Regions from separate parts of the Chryseobacterium sp. C3 genome, predicted to be linked through region 2. Evidence: riboswitches for the same ligand, from Rfam matches in the RefSeq annotation. Region 2 holds a riboswitch; each other region holds the start of a gene.

Region 1 (5,958 bases), on a different contig from region 2:
TTCAGCGCTTTTTTAACATCATTTAGAATAGGATTATTTGTTTTGATTGCTTTGGCAGAAAATACCGGATATTTTTGTCTAAACTCACAGATTTGATTAAAATAATTAGTCATTAATTTTTTTTAACTAAACTATATTTTTTTAATCAATAAAGCAAATTGAGTTAAAATTATTAACAAAAAATACAAGAGCCTTTCGGCTCTCGTCATCTAATATTTCAATTTTTCTTTCTTCAAAAAACTTTCACTCGCTTCCCTTGAAACCTCCACCATTGCAATCAACGCTTTTTCCGTTTCATCCCAATGACGGGTTTTCAAGCCACAGTCGGGATTTACCCAAAGTTGCTGTGCTGGAATAACTGCTTGTGCTTTTTTCAGCAATTCTACCATTTCATCTTTCGATGGAACTCTCGGCGAATGAATATCATAAACTCCCGGTCCTATTTCGTTCGGATATTTGAAATCAGCAAAAGCATTCAGCAGCTCCATCTGGCTTCTGGAACATTCAATCGTAATAACATCCGCGTCCATATCGGCAATATTCTGAATGATATCATTAAATTCTGAATAGCACATATGTGTATGAATCTGCGTCGCATCTTCCACACCGCTCGCTGAAATTCTGAAAGCTTCCACTGCCCATTGAAGATAATGCTGCCAGTCAGATTTTCTTAATGGAAGACCTTCGCGAATTGCAGGTTCATCAATCTGGATAATTCTGATTCCTGCTTTTTCCAAATCATTCACTTCGTCGCGAATAGCCAGTGCAATTTGTTTGCACGTTAAAGATCGCGGCTGATCATCACGCACAAAAGACCTTTGAAGAATAGTTACTGGTCCTGTTAACATTCCTTTCACCCATTTTTTCGTTAAAGATTGCGCATATTCAGACCAGTAAACCGTCATCGGATTCGGTCTGTACACATCTCCGAAAATAACAGGAGGTTTCACACAACGGCTTCCGTAGCTTTGAACCCAGCCGTTTTGCGTAAACACAAATCCTGATAATTGTTCTCCGAAATATTCTACCATATCATTTCTTTCAAACTCTCCGTGAACCAGAACATCAATTCCTATTTCCTCCTGCCAACGGATCGTTCTTTCAGTTTCTTTTTTCAGCAGATCATCGTATTGTTTGGCATTCAGTTCACCCTTTTTAAATTTTGCCCTCCAGTTTCTAACTTCTTTAGTCTGTGGAAATGAGCCAATTGTAGTTGTAGGGAATAAAGGAAGGTTGAGAATATCCTGTTGAGAAATTTTTCGCATGCTGAAAGGTTTGTTTCTTTTAGCATCTTCCTCGGTAGTTACATCTACACGATCCTTCACTTCGCTGTTATGAATGAGAGGTGATGTTTTGCGGCTTTCAATGGCTTTTTTATTTTCAGCTAAAAGCAGGAGTGTGGAATAATCCGGATTTTCTGCGGCTAATTTTTTCAGGGTAACCGTTTCAGAGACTTTCTGTTTAGCAAAAGCCATCCATTGTTTAATTTCGGAGGATAAAACACTTTCGTTGTTCTCCAGATCAAGATCAGAAGGGCTGTGAAGCAATGAGCAGGAAGGAGCAATTAAAATTCTCTCCAAGCCTATTTTATCTGTTGCCTGTCTAATGAGGCGTAGAGATTTTTCGAAATCATTTTTCCATATATTTCTTCCGTCAATTACACCTAATGAAAGATGCAATGTTTCCGGAATTACTTTTAAAACTTCCTCCAACTGTTCCGGACTACGAACCAGATCGAGATGCAGCACATTTACAGGAAGAGAAACAGCAAAAGAAAGATTATCTCTTAAACCTTCAAAATAAGTAGCTACAATGATTTTCAGATGAGGAAACTGTTTTCTTATTTCGGTATAAATCAGACTGTAAGTTTCTTTTGATTTTTCATCCAGATCTAATGCTAAAAATGGTTCATCAAACTGGATGTATTCTGCTCCGTGAGTTTCAAGCTCTTTAAGAATCTGAATATAAACAGGAAGAATTTTCTGAGCCAGCTCCAGCTTATTGAAACCTTCCTCCTTTTCTTTCCCAAGCAGAATATAGGTTAACAAACCTATGATCACCGGTTTTGCATTTATTCCCACTTGTTTAGCATCCAAAAATTCGTTGATAATTTTACGGGAGAACAGCTTAAATTCCTGATTTTTATGGAATTCCGGAACAATGAAATGATAATTGGTATCAAACCATTTTGTCATTTCCATTGCAGTAATGTCCAGACCTTCTTTCTGAAAGCCTCTTGCCATGGCAAAATAGAGATCCGTTTCAGATTTTTTAAGAGCAATCTCTTCATAACGTTCAGGAATAGCGCCTAAAGTTAACGTCATATCCAAAACCTGATCGTAAAAAGAGAAATCATTACACGGAATAAGATCAATTCCTGCTTCCTGCTGAAGCTTCCAATTGTTTTGTCGGATATTTTTCCCGACGTCCAGTAATTCGTCTAAAGTGATTTTGCCCGACCAATACTGCTCGCAGGCTTTTTTGAGTTCTCGGTTGCTACCAATACGCGGATAGCCAAGAATGTGCGTTTGCATTTTCTTTAAAACTTTTAAATTAAACAATAATTAATGTGTATAAAAGTTCTTCTGATGCTTCGCAATGCTTTTGCAGAAGGAAATAGAATGGAGAGGTAAAGATACAGTAAGGACGCAATTTTCCCTTTACATAAGAGAATGCTCTGAAATTTTATCGTTTTGCACAAAGCTTTTTTCTCATCAATAAGATGAAAAATTTTTTAACCGTATCTTCTGAAACAGATGCAAAAAACAACTGCTGTATTGATGGTTGGCGAATATTTTTTCATTCTTAAAGTAAGAAATTAATATTAAAAACTTTGCAATTAAAATCAAATTAAAATTTAGATTGCTACGTTCAAAAAAGTATCATCTGTCTGACCAAAAAACTCCAAACCGCGAGAGCATTGTCAATTCGGAATAGGCAGGTCTCCTGACTTGTAACAGCTTTTATCATCCTTCCCGTTTACACAGTGGATATACGTGGATAAAAACCTTTAAAGTATTACTTACAGTTGCGCGACAGCTCGTGATTTTCACACGATTCCCTATTAATCTACTTTACGTAAAACCTTTTCCGTTTGATGAAGTATGTAAAAGAACTGTTTTCTAAACAAATGTAGGAATTATTTGTTTATTTTTTAAGTAATTCAGAAAATTATTCTGAATGAACAATTATTTGGATTTTTTCGAGAATGTATTTTACAATGAACTGTAGTTGCTTATCTCAATCAGATTTAAATCCGGATCTCTGAAATAAACCGATTGTATTTTTCCCAAAGCTCCGGTTCTTTCAACAATTCCTTCGATGATCTCAATATTCTTTTCCTTTAGTTCCTGTAAAACTTCGTGAATGTTGGTTTCGGAAATAAAACAAAGATCCGCAGAACCGCAAGTCGGATGCTTAGCTTTCGGTTCAAATTCTTTTCCTTTTTGATGAAGATTGATTTTCTGATTTCCAAAAGTCAGTGCTTTTCTATTTTCTCCAAAAACTAAGACTTCAAACCCAAGAATAGAGGTGTAAAAATCTACCGTTTTTTCAATGTCTGCAACTGTTAAAACGAGGTGATCTATATTTTTTATTTTCATGTTTGATTTTAAATTATTAAAGACTATTAAAAGGAATTATTTTTTCTTCAGTTAATTTTTTCTTCAGTCGATCAGCATACTGGTGCGCGAAAGTTTCTTTTTCAACTTTAGATAAAGCTGAGTAGTAATCATCGCGAATTTCTTTTGCCTCATAATCTTCATCACTTTCAAAAGGTCTTTCCACAACTTCTAAGTAATGAACATAATGCCCGAATTCATGCAGTAAAGTTCTGTACAATTGGGTATTTCTTGAAGGCTCTAAATTTAACTGAGAAACAAAACTTCTCTTATTTTGTGTAAAAATATGTCCGTCTCCTTTTAATCTTTCAAATTCTTTCTGATCTTCGATGCTTTGTTTTTTAGACCATATTAACTTTTTGTTTAAATCTATTGAGTCTAAAATTATCGCCGGAAAATATTCGTTTTCGTACTCAAAGCTGTAAACAAGTCTTCCCCAAACCGGAGAGATTATTTCCTCCTTTCTTTTCGGTTGGCGTAAAACAATAAACTTTAAATCTCCGTAATCTTCTTTAGGAATATTTTCGATTATCTTTTCAAGATCAGAAACAGAACAGGAGTGATAACAGTTTTCGCGAAGCTCTTCAATGATAAATAAAAATTCGTGTCCATTTATTATTTTAGATTCTTTTTCATGCTTACCAATTCTTTCGTAAAAAGACTTTAATGTTCCGTTAGGTGTTGAAATTTTCAATTTATTATTTTGACTGAAACCTTGATTTTCGGTTCCTATATTTCTGTTTCTTCTGGTCGCATTGTACATTTTCAGAGCGTAATTATTTTTCGAGATAATTTACATCAAACCATCCTTTATTAAAAGTTACTTTTACCGTGTCATTATTCTGAAGATCAAAAATAGATTTTAAACCTTTTGAAACTCTATAGCGGTTAATTTTTTGAAGATCCTCTTTATCATGAATAGAATTTTCATTATTCAGCCAAAAGACTTTCTTTTCTTTATCATGAATTACTTCATAAGTTTTATTGATTTCCGTATTCTTCGTTTTTGAATTGATTAAAAGCAAAGCATTATCCACCAAAGAATGGAATCCGAAATAAAATCCGCTTCCGAATATCATTAAACCCAATAAAATTAAAGGCACAGCCGAAAGCGTAATGCTTTTCCTTGAAATGAAAATAATGATTCCGGCAAGAATGGTAAAAATAAAAACTGTGTATTTCCATGAAAACTCTTTGAAATTTTTTATATCGTCGTTTAAATACAGATCTTTTACAAAGGGTTTGAGAAAAAAATCCTGCAACAAAAGAATGATAATAAAAATAATTACCAAAAAATATTTTCTGAAGAAAGCTTTTGCATTGATATTATGGTTATTAGTCATCACTCTTACTCCGTTCTCTGGAAAATATGTGTCAGTTTAGAATTTTTAATAAAATCCTCAATAGGAGTATTTTTTGTAGCATTTTTATCCGTCAATTCAAAATAATAGATCATTAGATTCGGAAACTTCGGATCTTTGCAGACCACTTTAAAACGCTTAATCTTTTCATCGGTACTTAAAAAACTCAGTTCAGAACCACCACTCAACTTAATATTATTGACTTCGAAAGAATCTTTCCAATTTTTCTGAAGTTTTGCAAATCTTTTCTGCGTTCTGTCGCTGTCTTCGTTTTCAAATTTATCCACCTGAAATTCTGTCAAAAGCTGAGGATAAATCAATCCTTCTTTAAGCATCGTTTCAGTAATTTTATCAGATTGATCAAAGAAAATCGTTTTATCGTCGAATTTTGCTGTATTATCCTTCAAAACAATGGTTCCGGCAAATTTTCTGTAATTTTTTTTCTTGTAATCGTTTTTAAAATGTTCGGTTACGGCTTTGTCTTTCGGTCCTGCCTTTTCAATTTTCTGCCCCAAAACATTCATGGACAGCAGCAAAGAAAGACTTAGTGAGAATATAGTTTTCATAATTTTTTTACTTCTGATATTTTCTATTAAACTTGTTTAAACTATTTAAGAATTAACCACAAAAGGCACAAAAGACAATGTTAAAGCTAATTTCTATAATAACCAAAATGCTCAAAAAGAATAAAAATCAAAGATTTTTAAAAACTATTGTGCCCTTTTTGATTTGTAATGATCAACTTTAAATAAAAGTTTAGTTCATCTTTTGTGACTTTTGCGATTAAATAAAAGTTTAAACAGACTTATTGTAATAAATTTTTTAAAGCATTTTTCAGATCTGGAAATTCAAACTGAAAACCTGCTTTCTGAATTTTTTCCGATGAAGCTCTCGAACCTTCCAGCAAAGCCTCAGAAAGTTCTCCGAACATCAGTTTCAACACAAAAGCGGGAACATTAGGCATAAATAAAGGCTTG
Region 2 (5,958 bases):
TTATGAAGCACAGAATACACTTTGGGAGAATAATGGAAAAGACAGCTATTCTTCTTCAGGTAAAATTTTTGATCAGAATCCTTTCTATCATCTAAAATATACTCCGGATTTTATTGAGGAAAGAGAAAAATTCAGAGTAACTAAATTATCTGTAACCAAAAAACTAATCGAATATCTCGGCAAAGCCAATAATCCACAGGAAAAAGACAGGGATTATTACTATTTTCTGGTTGCCAACTGTTACTACAACATGTCACAGTATGGGAATGCGTGGATGATGAGAAGATATTTCGTAAGTTCAGCAGGAAATTTTTCTATCCGTGAAGATAATGAGGAATTTAATACGGCTGGTCTGGCAAAATTATACTACGGAAAAGCTTTGGAAAATGCGAAAACTGAAAAATTCAAAGCGTTATGTCTCAGAATGCAGGGAAGGTGTGAAAATTATAATTATGATTTTAATGGTGAGGAAAATTCTGACCGTTTTTCCCGATCTGACGAATATGAAGACAGAAGACTTGAAAAAAACAGATATTATCAGGATCTTAAAAGTAAATATGCAGGACAGTATGAAGATATGATGAGCGGATGCGAATTTTTTGAGGATTACTTTAAGGCAAGGCGTTAAATAATTACGGCGGAGCTTTCAGCTCCGCCGTAATTATTTAATATTATTTCAAAAAAAATTAATTCATATAAGCGGCATTAGATCCGATTCCTGTTACGAATTTTTTCAGAACTGTTCCTGAAGTGTTATATACTGTAACTTCAGATGGAGCGGTAAAACCTTTTACATCGGCTGCAAAGATTTTTCCGTCTTTTACAGAGAAGCCATACAGCGTAAAATATTGTCCTCCGTCTACAAAATTATTGATTAGAGGAGCAGAAGGAGCCGTTGTCGAATTCATATCCATTGTATAAATCTTGTTCGAAGAAGTAAAGTAATATTTTCCACCATCAATTTCAAGATTTCTTGCATTGGCGATACCAGTTAAAGTCGTAGTTTTTGTAATCGTTCCTGCAGGAGAAATTTCATAAATGTAAGAATTAGATGCTCCTGAAGCAATTACATACACATTGTTATTGTAACTGATGGTTTTTTCGATCTCACCGTTAGGAACAGCAACCGTATTAATGATCTCATTGGTTGAAGTATTGATTCTCGTAAGCGTACTTCCATAGCTGTAAGTAGCATTCTGCACAAATACTGTTCCTCCTGCTTCTACCACTCTTTCCGCTGTAGAAGTGGAAGCGAAAGGAATTTTCTTCACAAAAGAAAGATCAGAAAGCTTGTAAACATTCACATATTTTCCTCCGTTATACTTATCGTTGGAAACATAAAGATTTCCGTTGCTGATCGTCATGTATCTCGGGTTATCCAACTGAGCCGTAATTTCTCCGGTTTTTTTGAAATTATAACGGTTAACAACCTGTACTTTATTCGAATTGTTCAGAAGCAAAAAAGCCCTGTCATCACTGAATGTGATCGTCTGCAAAACATCACCCAGATTTTCGTTGTTATTTTTCTTATAAATATCGTTTTCCAATACAGAAAGATCTTTAGAAATAAAAGAAACACTCGCTGTAGGTGTTCCGAAGTTACCTTCATTCGCAATAAAATATCCGTTTTCATAATCACCTCGCGACGGCATTACATATTCATCATCACTACATGAAACATTAATCACAAGGATCAAAGCCAGTAAAAGCTGAAAAAGTCTGTTGAATTTCATAATATAATAATTGATTTTAAAAATTTAAGTTGATGTAAAAACTGTAGTTTCTTTTAGGTAATGGATAATAAGCCATCGTTTCATAGATCTCGTCGGTAATATTATTTACCCTCAATCCTAAAGTATACTTTTTGGCAACAGTTGCAGACAATCCTGCATTCAGGACGAAATATGGTTTTATAAGATAATCGTTATTCTCATCAGAAGTGGTAAAAGTCTTACCCGTAAACATTCCCTGAACATACAGATTCATAAATCGGTACTGATAATCTGCATTCCCGAAAACCTTATGAAGAGGAACATACATCAGCTGATTTTTCGTCTCAAGATCTACAGATCTCGTATAGCTGTATCCCGTATTTATTTTTAAAGAATGTTCCTTTGAAAACTTTTGCTGAAACCCAATTTTAGACTCAAGACCATATGACTCAACATTTCTTACGTTTCTTGGTGACCAATATCCCATAGAAGTGGGAATCCATTGGATCATATCCTCTATTTTCATGTAATAAGGCGTGAGACTCAACATGAATTTTCCGAACGCCAATTCGTGGCTCATTTCAGTCTGCAAAGACGTTTCAGATTTCAGATCTAAATTTCCACCCGGATTCCAGTAAAGATCATTAAAAGAAGGAAACCTGAAATTCTTTGAAAAACTTGTCCCTAAACTGTACCAGTCAGAAACCTTCCATTTGCCTGAAAAAGAATAGAGTAAAGGCGATTCTATATTTTCAATAAAATCCTTCTTGATTCCGGCTTCCAGTCTCAGCTTTTGGGTAGGGAAATATCTCAACAATCCTGCAACAGAATAAATATTTCTTCTTACATTCTCAATTCCGGGTTGATAGCCTTCTCCTTTATTGATCTGAAACTCCCCGATAAGATTAACATTCAGTTTAGGCGTGATGAAATAATTGAAATCATCTTTAAAAATCAGGATTTTTCCCGTTCCGCCACTGGTTTTAGGAGCTTCAAACACTCCGAAATACTGGAAATTTTCTTCCGTGTAAGCCGCTTTCAGACTGTTTGAGATCGATTTCGAATTCACATCGTGGGTAAGAAGGCTTCGGAAAGTCTGCGCTGCATATTTCGTACGATTGCCGTTTTCCGTGAAGATCGGATAATTCTGTTCCGCGTCGTACAACTGGCTTTGCCAAGAAATTTTCTGATTTCGGGCAATTTTGTAACTGAAGCCAATGTTCGCTGTACCGTTAAAATATTTACCGTTTCGGTTGATATACTGCTTTTCAGGAACCTCATAATTATTTTGACTGATGAAATAATTTCCGGATGCCTTAAAACTGAAATCCGCATTGCTGAAAGAAGTTTTGAAATAATTCTGGAACGTCTCATAAGAAGCCACTTCACTATGTAAAGTTGCATGAAAACCCTCATTAAATTTCAGCTCATTGTTAAGGTGAATACTTCCTCCGATCGCTCCGCTTCCGTAAAGCACACTTCCGCCGCCAGCTTTCACTTCAAGCGCATCGTAGCCGAAAATCGCGATATTATTAACATCTCCCTGTCCTAAAAGAACAGAATTGATGTTAATCCCATTCCACACAAAAGCAGTCTGCTGCGCCGTTGTTCCCCTGAAAGAAGGTGAAGAAACCGCACCGCGGCCATTTTCCTTAATATAAACAGGCGACTGAAAACGTAACGTTTCAGATAGATTAGCGGAATTTTTTTCGATGTCTTTGGGAGTAATTGTAGTAACCGGATGAAAAAGTTTTGCCTTATTCATCTGATTGTCAAAAACATAAACGGTGTCAATAGTTTTCTCCTGCGCGTAAAGAAAACAACCGTATGATGCAAAAAGCAGTACTAAAGATCTTTTTAATGCCATTCCTATTTTACTTTTCCTCCGAAAGCAATGTTTTTAAGATTACATTTTGGCAGGTCTCCTGACTTTCGCTTTCTACACCTTCCCGTTTTCACAGTGGTTTATCGTAGAAATCTTATATGCGATTTACAGTTGCGGGGACAGTTTGGGATTTTCGCCCAATTCCCTTTTCATTCCAAATTAATGGAAACCAAAATTTTTGCAAAGATAACTTTTTTAATTTATTGACAAAAAAATACCCGTTAAGTACCTTTTTAATAAAACAATGATTTGTTGCATTACATACGAAAAACAATTTCAGGAGCTTTTTCCAGCTTTCGCTACTCGCTTTTTTTGGATTCGGCGGCGGCTTTTGCCGTCGCCGAATCCAAAAAAGAGCTCAGACATGCCGCTCAATCTGGGCTAGGAAAATAAAACCGCAGAAAATAAAAATTTTTATACAATTCAGATTCTATTGAAAGATAAATAATTATTTTCAGCCAGAATTATTTAAAATGTATTAAAAACTTACTTTAAGTTTCTTTAAATTCATTTTAAATTTAGCCGCAAAAAAGACAAAAGACTTTATTGAATTGATTTGAAGTATTTCAAAAGTCTGCAAAGAGAAAAAATCTCTGATTTTTTAAACTTATGTGCTCTTTTTTTTCCATTTCAAGGATTAAACTTAAAAAACTAAAGTGTTTAAATCTTTTGCATCCTTTTGTGGTAAAAAGCATAAACAAGTTTTTTAATTACTTTAAAATAAGCATCACTAAGGAAGAAAATCAAAGATTTTCAAAAACTAATGGGTTCTTCTATTTTAAATACGCATCATTCAAAATCTCATGTGACTTATGTGATGAAAGAAAGTCCCTTCTTAAAAAACTTTCCCTTAAATAAAAGTCCAAACAGAAGTTAAGAGTTTGTTTAAACTTGTTAAAATAAAGATATTCTTATTGAAAAAAACTAAGGTGAAAGGTTTGATAAAAGTTCTATTCTTTTAAGACGCAAGGAGAAAATCAAAAATTATCTTTTATAATGCTGATAAAATTTTATCGCAGATAAAATCCTTGCGCCTTAAAGCATACTATCTTAAACAACTTTGTGCCTTTGCGAAAATCCAACCTTGAATTCTTATTTACTATTATTTAAACATTTTAAAAGTCTGTTTAAACTTTATTTAACCGCAAAAGTCACAAAAGATCTACTAAATTTTTTACTTAATTGAATATCCGTTAAACAACCTATTACTATGCACTGATATGAAAATCAATTATTTATAACAGGCACTTCGACAAGCTCAGTGTGACACCTCTAATACTAAACGCTTGATTTCTAGCGATGTCAAGCTGAGCCTGTCGAAGCTTTAGGTTAATAAACGGACAATCAATTACTTAAAGTTGATTATTATAAATAAAAAAGAAAACAATAGTTTTTAAAAATCTTTGATTTTTATTCTTTTGAGCGCTTTGATTATTCAGGAAATTCACTTTAATATTATCTTTTGTCCCTTTTGCGGTTAATTCTGAAATTAGTTTAAACAAGTTTTAACTATAAAAAAGTACCGTCAAAATAAAACGGCAGAAGATCCTTAATAGAATGTACCTTCACCACCTCATCATTCAGATTAGAAAAATAAAGCTCAATATTTTCATTCTGCTTCGTTTCATATTCAATAATGCTCTGTCTGCACGATCCGCATGGCGGAATCGGTGGATTTTTCTCAGAAAACTCCTTCGGTCCGCCCACAATAAAGATTTTCCTTATTTTTTCGGACGGAAAATTTGCCCCGATCCAGAACAAAGCCGTTCTCTCAGCGCAAAGTCCGGAAGGATATGCTGCATTCTCCTGATTGTTCCCGGTATAAATTTCTCCGTTTTCCAGAAGCACAGAACAGCCAACCAGAAAATGAGAATAGGGAGCATAAGCATTCTCGCGCGCTTCTTTCGCTTTTGCAAATAATTTTTTTTCTATATCGTTCAGTTCGCCTTTATTGTTAAAATATTCGTAACTGATATGAGTTTCTTTTTTCATATATTGTAGGTTTAAAAAAAGGGGGATAAATTTACCTTTTTTTCATGAGGTGGGCAACACCATCACATTCTTTAAAAATTTTAAAAATCAGATCAAAAAATGTTATACACTCCAATCAGATTCAGAAATGTTGAGTTGAAAAACCGTTGGGTAATGTCTCCAATGTGTATGTATTCTTCCGAAAACGGATTAGCCAACGATTTCCATTTTGTGCATTACGGAAGCAGAGCGCAGGGCGGAACAGGATTAATCATCGTTGAAGCAACGGGAGTAGAACCCCGCGGAAGAATTACCAACCACTGTATGGGAATCTGGAACGACGAACAGGCAGAAAAACTAAAGAAAATTGTAGAATTTGTACACCGGAAT
Region 3 (5,958 bases), on a different contig from region 2:
TGGTATACGTAAAGAATAAACTTCATAGTGATGAACTGAAAACGATGACTTTGATGCATATCTACTCTGAAGCAGGATTTAAAAATCAGTCAACTTTTAATAAAGTATTTAAAAAAATAGAAGGGGTAACTCCAAGTGAATATATACAGAAAACCAGTACAAAGGTTTCATGACGGCATTTTAAGTTTAAATTAATCAGTTTACTTTTATACTTTGAAAAGTTTAAACAAATTTTAATTTATATATTTGAAGCGTCAAAAAATTTCATGATGATGTCTCTACGTAAAGCATTTTATCTTTCAGTTTTCAGTGTTTTTTCTTTTGCATTGGCGAAAGGTCAGAATAAAGTTCCTTTCGGTGTTGTAAAAGCTGAGGAAGGTTATGCCATGGTGCGTGTTCATAAAGACGATTACCGAAAAATCGTTGATAAGATCCGTATGAAAACAGGAGATGTTTTTATTTATGAAAAACCGGCTCCGGGAGAAACAGAATGGATCTGGATAAAATATCCTGAAAAAGAGGATACAGAAAAACCTTTCGTACGATACGACAGCATCACCAAAGAAGGAATGGTAAATAAAAACCGCGTGGTTTTTGTTGATAATTTACCAAAATTTACCCCTTCAAAATCGAAAAACGGAAAATCTCTGATCTTTACAGACGACACCAATCCTAAAATTCCCGGAAACCAAAGAACAAAGGTTATTATTGACGTTTACCCTTCTTATGCACACATTAAGAAACAGGAAAAAGACGCCAATGGAAACATTACTAAAGTTGACAAAGTAAAAGCCTGGGGCGTAGGAAAGGAATTGCCTGAAGGTTTAACCGAAATAAAATCTGTACGCGTTCAGCAACCGGGAAGAGGTTCTGTTTTTGTAAGAGATGCTATTAAAAATATGTTTCAGCCAACGATGGATTTCAATAATGTGGGTGTAACTGCAATTGATAACGATCATATTTTTCTTTATATGATAAATGGCTCCGGTGAAAACCGCTATACAACAATCTGGACGATCAAACAGGGAAAAGCTGAAAGCCAGATCATTTATAAAACTCCCGAATAATTCATTAATTATCATTATTTTTGTACCCGAAAAGCATGAGTATGGGCTCTTTTCCAGGCTGTGACTTTTCAGGAAACTGGTTTTGCTTAACTGCAGATTAAAAGGGAATCGTGTGAAAATCACGAACTGTCGCGCAACTGTAAGTAACTAAAGTCTTTATAAAAAAATCCACTGTGTAATTCATGGGAAGGGAATAAAGATGTTACAAGTCAGGAGACCTGCCTTTTTCTTAATAACAAAAAACTTTCGCGATTTGAAGTTTGTTGATCTAATGGACACTCAGAGATTTCTGTCTCTGCTTTTTCTATTGTTCTTCTATTTTTCATTTCGCTTTAATTAATAATGATATATGACTACAGAAGAAAGAATTGAAGCATCTGAAACCCGAATTTTCAAAGCGGTTTTCCCGAACACAACCAATCATTACGATACGCTTTTCGGAGGTACAGCCATGCAACTGATGGATGAAGTGGCTTTTATTGCTGCCACCAGATTTGCAAGAAAACGCGTGGTAACCGTAAGCAGCGATAAAATTGATTTTAAAAGGTCTATTCCTGCCGGAACCATTGTAGAGCTAATCGGAAAAGTGGTTCATGTCGGAAAAACGAGTATGAAAGTAAATGTGGAAATTTTCACGGAACAGATGTATTCGTATGAAAGAGAAAGAGCAATCGTAGGAGATTTTACTTTTGTAGCGATTGATGAATTCAAGAAGCCAATTCAAATATTATAAAAAGGTTCCGGCGACCTTCGGTCGCCGGAATCCAATATTTTCAATGTTCTTTAAAGCGGTTTCGGCGGGCTTTGCCCGCCGAAACCTTTCTATTTCAATACCTTTTCAGTTTCCAGATTTTTCAGCAAGAGTAATTGAAAAGCCTCTCCCAGTTCATCGGAAGCTCTTACAATGGCATTTTCCAACATATTTCTGATTTGCTTTTCTGTAACGCCGGCTTCTGTCCAGCTCTTTCCTGAAGTGTGGGAATTTAAAATAAAAGGCATAATGCGGTCGATCGCGCAGGCGAAAATTGCATCAGGAGTCTGCTCTTCCTCAAATTCCAGCCAAAGATTAAAAAATTCAGAACGCAGCGGCTCATCTAAAATTCCGAAGATTTTCTGAGCTGAAACTTTCTCTCTTTCAAATTTTCCTGCCATTGCCGCTTCATCAAATAAGAAAGTATCTCCTGCTTCAATTTCTACCAGATCATGGATAGACAACATTCTGATTACTCTTAATAAATCGATATCTGCTCTGTTCTTTGCATATGGGAAAAGGATCTGCGCCAGAATAATAATCTGCCATGAATGTTCCGCTGTATTTTCTCTTCGTGAATCGTCTGCATTGTAATTTCTTCTTTGTACGTTTTTCAGGGCATCAACAGCCAGAATAAAATCGATTTCTTTTTGTATTTTCATTGTATATAATTATTTTGAGACCATTTATTTCTCAATCACTTAAAAAAAGTTTTGACAATTTTTCACTTAAAAGATTCACATTTCTAAAAAAATATCAATTAAAAAGATCCCAGACTTTTATGCTTATGAGAATACTATTTATTTTGATAATGAGTTTATGATAAATCTTTCGGCTGCTTTATGGTTAAAATTTAAAAAGCATAAAATTAAAGCGAGTAAAATGGCAATACAAAAATAAGACTTTTAGCTTTAAACCTATTCTAATTCACAGATTAGTATTACTTTTATTATAAATATTTTACATGACTCCAAATTACAATTATCCTACAGAAATTAAAGGAAAAAGAAAACTGTACTCTCTTTTTTATGGTGTAAATAATCCCTTAAAAGTCATCAGCGGAAATCATAACATTGCCGGAGACACTTTCCATCTAAAAGCCAGTGTAACAAATACTGATTTTATCTTTTCTCAGGATAAAGAATTTATTGAATATGTTCTAAAACAAAACCATAAAAACTATTCTAAATCTGATATACAATCGGTTGTGTTAGGAAAATATCTCGGGAAAGGACTTCTTACCAATAACGGAAAAGACTGGCTGAAACAGAGACGCATCATCCAGCCGGGATTCAGTAAGATCAAAATCTCCGGTTTAATCGGCATTATGGAGAATGAAATTCATAAAGCATTTCAGAATTTTCCTCAGGAGCCGGAAACTGATTTATATGATTTTTTCCACACACTGGCTTTCAACATTGTTGCGAAAACACTTTTCAGTTCGGATATTGATGAGGAAAGTGTGAAAGAGCTGGGAAAAATCATTACCGAAGTTCAGGAAGTCTTTGCCAAAGAAGTAAGAATACCTTTGTATACGCAAGTGATAAAAAGTCTTGGAATAATGGATAAAATAATGAAAAAAAATAATGAAGGGAAAAATATCATTAAAAATGTTCTGGATAAAAGAAGAAGCTCAGGTGAAGAAAAAAATGATTTGCTGGATATGCTTATTCAGGCACGTTATGAAGACACACAGCTTCCAATGTCTGATGAACAGCTAATTGATGAAATGCTCATTCTTTTCATTGCAGGACACGAAACCACTGCCAATGCATTAAGCTTTATCTTTTTCGAGATCAGCCAAAATCCTGAAGCCGAAGAAAAACTAAGAGCTGAAATTGCAGCAGAAGGTGAAAATGCTTTTGGTACAGAAAGCTTAATGAAAAAATCTTACACCACAAATATCATTAAAGAAGCAATGAGACTGCATTCTCCGGCATGGGCAATCGACCGGCAGGCTATGGAAGACGACAGTTTTAAAAACTATTCATGGAAAAAAGGAACTTTAATAATCCTTTATATTACGGGTCTGCACAGAAACCCGAAGTATTGGAATGATCCCGATTCTTTTATTCCTGAACGTTTTGATCATGAAAATGCCAAGAACTTCGCCTACTACCCTTTCGGAGCAGGACCTAGACTCTGCATAGGAGAACACTTTGCCATGATGGAAATGGCTCTTATCGTCCGTAGATTCTACAAAAACTACAGCTTCGTATCATATCAGAAAGAATTAAAGAAAAAAGCTTTGGTTACTTTAAGAACATTGAGCCTAAAAGGTAAAATTGTTAAAAATATGATCTGATTTTCATAAAATTCTCATTATATAAAATTTCTTATTAAAAATAATTAAACTGATTATCAATTAGTTAAATTATTTATTTATGTTTTTTCACTACTTTGTATTGCATAATACCATTTTAATTACATATCTTTGTAATGTAAAATCGAAACAGGTACAACTAGCTAGGTTCCGGATTTCGAAAATTATGTAACTAATTAACAAACTTATTAAAGATGAATACTGAAAATACCAAAGCGCAAATGCGAAAAGGGATTCTGGAATTCTGTATTTTAAGTCTCATCAATCATCGCGAAATGTACGTTTCCGACTTAATCGATGAACTGAAAAAAGGAAAACTGGATGTCGTAGAAGGAACACTCTACCCTCTTTTAACAAGATTAAAAAATGGAGAGTTTCTTTCATACAGATGGGAAGAATCTACAGGAGGACCTCCGAGAAAATATTACCAGATTACCGAAAAAGGTAAATTATTTTTAGATGAACTTCAAAACACCTGGAACGAATTAACCAATTCAGTTAACCAAATCACTCAAAAAAATTAAAAACAAAGCTATGAACAAGACACTCTCAATAGGACTCGCAGGTTTTTCTTTTACCATAGAAGAACACGCATACATAAAACTTAGCGATTACCTGAATGCTCTGAGAAGCTCTCTGGATGCTTCGGAAGCAGATGAGGTAATGCATGACATAGAAATCAGAATGGTAGAAATCTTCAAAGATTCTATGGCAAAACGTGAGGTAATTAACGACTCGGATGTAGAAAGAGTAATTGCACAGATCGGAAGCCCTGAAAAAATCGAAGAACAGGAAGAAGCTTATTATTCTGAAAAAAATACCAAAAGAACAAACACTTCAGGAACCGAATATTCTGATAAAAAGCAACTGTTCCGTGATCCTGAAAGACAAAAAATCGCCGGTGTTTGTGCAGGTTTAGCGCATTACGTAGGAATGGACATTACTGCCATGAGAGCGATCTGGCTTGGCGTTTTCATCCTTGGAATCTTTACGGCGGCCGTTTCTTCAACATTGGTTTTCTTACTTTATATTATTCTTTGGGCAGTTTTGCCAAAAGCAGAAACCGCAGCAGATTTCCTGAAAATGAAGGGAAAGCCTATGAACTTCGACAATCTTAAGAATGAGTCTAATAAATTGGTACAGTTTGCCAATGAATCTACTCAGAGGGTCGGAGAAATCTATATCGAAAACAAACCATACATCAACAACGCAGGAAGCGGGCTTTGGAATGTATTACGATATATTTTAGGAGGTATTTTCGGATTCATGTCTTTGTCTTGTCTCATCGGAGTATTTGTAGTATTCGGTTTTATGGGAGCAGACAGCGATTTCCCTCCGGTAAGCCAGATGAATTTCTATTTCGATAACGATAATATGAAATACATTCTTATGGCACTGATTACTTTAGGAAGTTTATTGCCTGCCATGTTATTCGGATTATTAAGCATCAAATTAATTTCGCCTAAAACAAAACTGAGAAATACAGGCTGGGTAATCGGAGCTTTGTTCCTTGCACTGATCACTTTAGGTACTTATTTCGGATTCAGCATGGCGAAAAGAGAAATGTTCCTGAAAGGTCATAAAGAAGATACAGAAGAAATTGCGATCAACACCCAATCAGACAGTATCTATGTAGATTTCAAACAGGTTTCCATTCCTCAGAACTTTAAAGGATACGATGATGATCTTTATTCAGACAAAGTTTCTGTATACGAAAGAGACTGGATGCATGTGGATGTAACAAGAAAAGCAGACATCAAAACGCCTTATTTAATCATTAAAAAAGAAGCTAAAGGCTATAACCTTCCGTTAAATGT

Evidence for each region. A riboswitch is a leader RNA that binds a small molecule or an ion and turns the genes downstream of it on or off. The one in region 2 is predicted to bind cobalamin.
Region 1: linked by a shared signal. The riboswitch ahead of metE (5-methyltetrahydropteroyltriglutamate--homocysteine S-methyltransferase) and the one ahead of H6W53_RS04930 (TonB-dependent receptor plug domain-containing protein) in region 2 are both predicted to bind cobalamin.
Region 3: linked by a shared signal. The riboswitch ahead of H6W53_RS09385 (acyl-CoA thioesterase) and the one ahead of H6W53_RS04930 (TonB-dependent receptor plug domain-containing protein) in region 2 are both predicted to bind cobalamin.

Annotation. Positions count from the first base shown of each region.
Region 1 is NZ_JACLCU010000001.1:515,894-521,851, reverse strand. Features, by position in the region: gene H6W53_RS02390 (HNH endonuclease) at 1-113, opposite strand, end outside; gene metE (5-methyltetrahydropteroyltriglutamate--homocysteine S-methyltransferase) at 210-2,534, opposite strand; cobalamin riboswitch at 2,919-3,104, opposite strand; gene H6W53_RS02380 (VOC family protein) at 3,216-3,602, opposite strand; gene H6W53_RS02375 (hypothetical protein) at 3,619-4,383, opposite strand; gene H6W53_RS02370 (hypothetical protein) at 4,397-4,963, opposite strand; gene H6W53_RS02365 (hypothetical protein) at 4,969-5,547, opposite strand; gene H6W53_RS02360 (TIGR01777 family oxidoreductase) at 5,787-5,958, opposite strand, start outside.
Region 2 is NZ_JACLCU010000002.1:243,172-249,129, forward strand. Features, by position in the region: gene H6W53_RS04920 (hypothetical protein) at 1-628, shown strand, start outside; gene H6W53_RS04925 (DUF5074 domain-containing protein) at 687-1,733, opposite strand; gene H6W53_RS04930 (TonB-dependent receptor plug domain-containing protein) at 1,750-3,579, opposite strand; cobalamin riboswitch at 3,610-3,786, opposite strand; gene cdd (cytidine deaminase) at 5,107-5,589, opposite strand; gene namA (NADPH dehydrogenase NamA) at 5,689-5,958, shown strand, end outside.
Region 3 is NZ_JACLCU010000003.1:495,778-501,735, forward strand. Features, by position in the region: gene H6W53_RS09375 (helix-turn-helix domain-containing protein) at 1-173, shown strand, start outside; gene H6W53_RS09380 (hypothetical protein) at 267-1,067, shown strand; cobalamin riboswitch at 1,128-1,308, shown strand; gene H6W53_RS09385 (acyl-CoA thioesterase) at 1,417-1,800, shown strand; gene H6W53_RS09390 (HD domain-containing protein) at 1,890-2,480, opposite strand; gene H6W53_RS09395 (cytochrome P450) at 2,783-4,123, shown strand; gene H6W53_RS09400 (PadR family transcriptional regulator) at 4,336-4,665, shown strand; gene H6W53_RS09405 (PspC domain-containing protein) at 4,676-5,958, shown strand, end outside.